DNA from 2 places in the Duganella sp. AC917 genome. Region 2 is predicted to be linked to the other one. Evidence: riboswitches for the same ligand, from Rfam matches in the RefSeq annotation. Region 2 holds a riboswitch; the other holds the start of a gene.
What was found. Region 2 has a riboswitch for glycine ahead of gcvT (glycine cleavage system aminomethyltransferase GcvT). Riboswitches for the same ligand answer to the same signal wherever they lie in the genome.
Positions count from the first base shown of each region.

Region 1: linked by a shared signal. The riboswitch ahead of ACZ0BA_RS07165 (D-amino acid dehydrogenase) and the one ahead of gcvT (glycine cleavage system aminomethyltransferase GcvT) in region 2 are both predicted to bind glycine.

Region 1 is NZ_OZ409848.1:1,609,833-1,612,214, reverse strand. Features, by position in the region: gene ACZ0BA_RS07170 (DUF1801 domain-containing protein) at 1-42, shown strand, start outside; gene ACZ0BA_RS07165 (D-amino acid dehydrogenase) at 49-1,314, opposite strand; glycine riboswitch at 1,364-1,477, opposite strand; glycine riboswitch at 1,478-1,577, opposite strand; gene ACZ0BA_RS07160 (LysR family transcriptional regulator) at 1,583-2,382, shown strand, end outside.
Region 2 is NZ_OZ409848.1:1,276,316-1,278,697, forward strand. Features, by position in the region: gene gcvT (glycine cleavage system aminomethyltransferase GcvT) at 1-900, opposite strand, end outside; glycine riboswitch at 976-1,101, opposite strand; glycine riboswitch at 1,146-1,243, opposite strand; gene ACZ0BA_RS05755 (ATP-dependent Clp protease proteolytic subunit) at 1,383-1,943, shown strand; gene ACZ0BA_RS05760 (hypothetical protein) at 2,009-2,203, opposite strand; gene ACZ0BA_RS05765 (methyl-accepting chemotaxis protein) at 2,376-2,382, opposite strand, start outside.

The DNA of each region.
Region 1 (2,382 bases), 330 kb from region 2:
TGGGTCAGCCAGGCGAGCCTGCTGCCCGGCTACCGGATGTGACCTTCGCTACGCCACGCGCGCCAGCGCCACCGGCGACGGCCGCCCCGCTGCGCTTTCGGAAGCGCTCAAAATTGTATCGGCGATGATATCGGCGGTCGCCGCCGACAAGGTCCAGCCCAGGTGCCCGTGGCCGGTGTTGTAGAACACCGTCGGCGCCTTGCCGCGACCGACGCGCGGCATCAGGTTGGGCATCATCGGCCGCAGTCCGGCCCACGGCGTCACGCTGCGCGTGCTCACTCCGGGGAAGCACTGCTGCACCCACTTCACCAACGGCGCGATGCGGTCGGCGCGGATATCGCGATTGAAACCGTTGAATTCGGCCGTACCGGCCACGCGGAAGCGGTCGTCGCCCAGCCGGCTGGTCACCAGTTTGGTCTCATCGTCGAGCAGGCTGACGGTGGGCGCGGCGGCCTGGCTGGCGGCGTCGTTCAGGTGGACGGTGATCGAATAACCCTTGACCGGATAAACGTTGACGCGGTCGCCCAGCATGGCCGCCATCGCGCGGCTGGCGGTGCCGGCGCACACCACCACCGCGTCGTAGCGCGTGGTGTCGCTGAAACCGTCCTCCTCGACCGTGATGCTCACGCCGCCGGCGTCCGCCCGCATGGCCGTCACGTGCTGGCCGAAGCGCAGTTCGGCGCCCAGCCGCTGCGCCGCCCGCGCCAGCCCGGTGGTGAACTTGTGGATGTCTCCGGTGCTGTCGCTGACGGTGTAGTGGCCGCCGTAGTAGTCGCCGCGCAGCGCCGGCTCGATGGCGCGCATCTCCTCGGGCGTGACGGCGCGGCGCGACAGGCCGCCTTCCATTAACAGCTTGGACACTCCGGCGGCGTGTTCGAATCCCGCGCGGTCGCGGTAGATGTGCAGGATGCCTTCGCGCTTGAGGTCGAACTCGATGCCCTCGTCCCTGGCCCACTGGAACAGGTGCTCGCGCGCAGCCAGCGCCAGCTGCGCGGTCGCGACGGTGTTGTCGCGGTAGTGCGGCATGGCGGCGATGAATTCGGCGAACCACGACAGCTTGTGCCAACTCGGTTTGGGATTGACCAGCAACGGCGCGTCGTTCTTCAGCATCCACTTCAGGCCTTTGGCGATGGTGGAGCGATGGTTCCAGACTTCCGCGTTGGACGCGGACAGCTGGCCGCCGTTGGCAAACGAGGTCTCCATCGCCGCGTAGCGATGGCGCTCCAGCAGGGTGACGGAAAAGCCGCGTTTGGCGAGTGCGTACGCGGTGCTGACGCCGGTGATGCCGCCGCCGATGATTGCTATGGTTTTCATGCAGGACTCCAGACCGTCAAAGGGGATGGTCTCGGCGCACATGCGCAAAGACACCCCCTCTGTTCTGGACCTGAGAGATTCACGCCGCGCCGCGATGGCGGCAGCGCTTGCTCCTTCGGTGCGGGTGGACGACGTCCAAGTCCTGCCGCTCTTCAGAGTTTAAAGTGCTGTATCGGTCCTTTTGCCTGAGAGTTTCCGGGGCGGTTGCTCCTTCGGCGCTGTTCTGCAGGCATGCCTGGAACAGTCTCTCCCGATACGGCGGTGGCTTTTGGCCACAACGGCGCCAAGCTTACCTGAAAAAATCCGGCATGACCATCCCCGCGTCGCCCGCCTAGGGCATGGCGGTGATGGTGTAGCCGCCGTCGACCAGTACATTCTGCCCACGCTGAGCCACTCGCTGCGCACCCTGGAGCAACGGCTCGGCGTGCGGCTGCTCAACCGCACCACCCGCTCCGTCTCCGTGACCGAGACCGGCCAGGCCCTGCTGGCGCAGGTGGCGCCGGCATTCTCGCGCATCACCAGCGCAATCGAGGACGTCAACAGCTTCCGCGACTGGCCGCAGGGCACGGTGCGCCTCAATTCCTCGCTGCTGGGTGCGAAGATGGCGCTGGCGTCGCATCTGGGCGGGTTGGCGGCGGCCTACCCCGACATTACGCTTGAGGTGGCGATCAACGACGGTTTCGTCGACATCGCGCGCGACGGCTACGACGCCGGCATCCGCCTGGGCGAGAGCGTGGAGCAGGACATGAGTGCGGTGCGCGTGACGCCAGATCTGCGGCTGGCCATCGTCGCCTCGCCGGCCTACCTGGCGCGCCACGCGGCACCGCTCACGCCACACCAATTGACCGGACACAATTGCATCGGCTACCGCGAGATCGCCAGCGGCAACTTGTGCCGCTGGGAATTTGAAAAGGAAGGACGGCCGCTGACGGCGCAGGTGTCCGGCTCCATGATCCTGGGCACGCCGGAATTGATGGTGGACGCCGCACTGGCCGGCGTTGGCCAGGCGAGCGCGATCGACAGCACCGTCGCGGGCCACCTGGCGGAGGGACGGCTGGTGCGGGTGCT
Region 2 (2,382 bases):
CACGCCGCCTTTTTCGCGCAGGATCAAGCCGACGAACTGGGCGTTCTGGCCCATCGCTTGCAGCGCTGCCTTGCCGATGAAGTCGCGCTCGGACACCAGGTCGATGGTCCAGGCCAGGCCGGCGTCGAGCGGGTTGACGGTTTCGTCCATGTCCTGGCCGTAGAGGTTCATGCCGGCTTCCAGGCGCAGCGTGTCGCGCGCGCCCAAGCCGGCCGGCTTGACGCCGGCGGCGGTCAGCGCATTCCACAGCTTCTCGGCCTGGTCGGCGGCGACGCCGATCTCGAAGCCGTCTTCGCCGGTGTAGCCGGTGCGGGCGATCATCGCCTCGCCAAAGGCGGCGCTGTGCGCGAAGGCGACGTTAAATGGTTTCATCTCGGCGGTGCCGGCCTTCGATTCGGGTATCACTTCCCACACCTTGGCACGGGCGTTCGGGCCCTGCACGGCGATCAGCGCCATGGCATTATCGCCATCCCTGCGCTGGGTGATCGTCACGCCGCTGTTGGTGGCGGAGTTCTGCGCCTGCATCCACGCCACGTCTTTTTCAGCGGTGCCGGCGTTGACGACCAGGCGGAACCAGCTTTCGTCGATGAAGTAGACGATCAGGTCGTCGATGACGAAGCCTTGCGGGTTCAGCATGCACGAGTACAGCGCCTTGCCCGACACCTGCAGCTTGTCGACGTTGTTGGCCAGCAGGCCGCGCAGGAAGGCGCGCACGTTGGCGCCCTTGAGGTCGACCACGCACATGTGGGCGACGTCGAACATGCCGACGTCGGTGCGCACGGCGTTGTGTTCTTCGATCTGCGATCCGTAGTTGACGGGCATGTCCCAACCGCCGAAATCGACCATCTTGGCGCCGGCGGCACGGTGTGCGTTATTGAGTGGGGTGGCTTTGAGCGTCATAATTCCTCGGTCCATATCGAAAAGGGGTTAACAGAACATACAAGGAACGGCTAAAAAGCTGTTTCCACAATGATCGCAGACCCCTCTGTCCTTGGTACCTGAGAGATTACGGGACGAGCCGACCGCTGTCGGACCCCATTCCCGTGCGCCCCTTCGGTGGGTCGCCGGCGTGTGCCGCGACCGCTCTCCAGAGTTGGACCAGTTGGCATCCCGCCGTGATAATGGTATCCACGTCGGCCGCGCCGGTCCCTTGATCGGTCCTTTTGCCTGAGAGTTTTTGGGTAGTGCCCCTTCGGCGGCCGCGTTGGCGTTTCCGCCCGCAACCCTCTCCCGATCAAGACTCGGGAATATATGTCAGAAGGGCCTGAATGTCAATCTTGGGGCCAGGGGCGAATCTGAGGCGCGCACGAATGGAGAACAATAAAAACGCCGTATAAACAACTATTTGCTAGAATAAATGACACTTATTCGAGAGCCCACACATGAGCCAAGATCCAAATTCCTACGAGGGCCACGCGTGGTTCACTTTGTCCGGCGACGTCAACAGTGACATGGTGCGTCGTGTCTTCGACGCCGTTGCCGATATGACCGAGGACCGCATCACCACCGCCCACATCCTGATCCAGTCCAATGGTGGCTATGTCAGCGACGGCATCTGCCTGTACAACTACCTGAGCAAGTTGCCGATTAAAATCATCACCTACAACGCCGGCGCCGTGGCGTCGATCGCGGTGATCCTGTTCCTGTCCGGCGAGGAGCGTTATGCCAGCGACACGGCACGTTTCATGGTGCACAAGTCGCATGCCAGCGCGCCGCACGGCGCCCGGCCGGATGCGCTGCGCATCATCGTCGAAGGCTTGCAGGCCGACGACGCGCGCACCGAGCAGATCCTGCGCGAACACGTACAACTGTCCGAAGAGCATTGGCGCACGCACGCCTATTCCGACCTGCACCTGACTGCTGCCGAGGGGGTGGCGGTGGGGATGGTCAACGCGGTCAAGGATTTCGTGCCGCCGCGCGGACAGCGCGTGGCCAATATCTGACCGCCCGCTGAAAGGCGAGCGGCGCCATGAAGGCGCCGCCGATGCCGCTATCGGGTGCAGCCCGATCAGCGGTTTTTGTTGCCGGACTGCTTGTTGCCGTCGTTTTTGTGGCTCTGGCGGCCGGCTTCAACATGTTGCTCGTGGGTGCCGCCCTGGTTGCCGGAGCGCGAACCGCCCGACGAACCTTTGTCGCCCGATTGCTTGCTGCTGCCCTGGTTGCCGCCTTGCTTGCTGCTGCCGCCTTTTTGATTCGAGTTCATTTTAATTCCTTTGCGAAAGTGAAAGAACGTACTCGCCAAAAAAGCGCCGTGCTGATCGGATCACTGCTGGGCAGCGCGCGCATTTCTGGTGCAGCAATGATGCGTTTTCGTTCAGGCACTTGCTATCGGAACGCGTCTTGGCGGGCTGTAGGACCATGCCTCGCACTTGGCATTAAAAC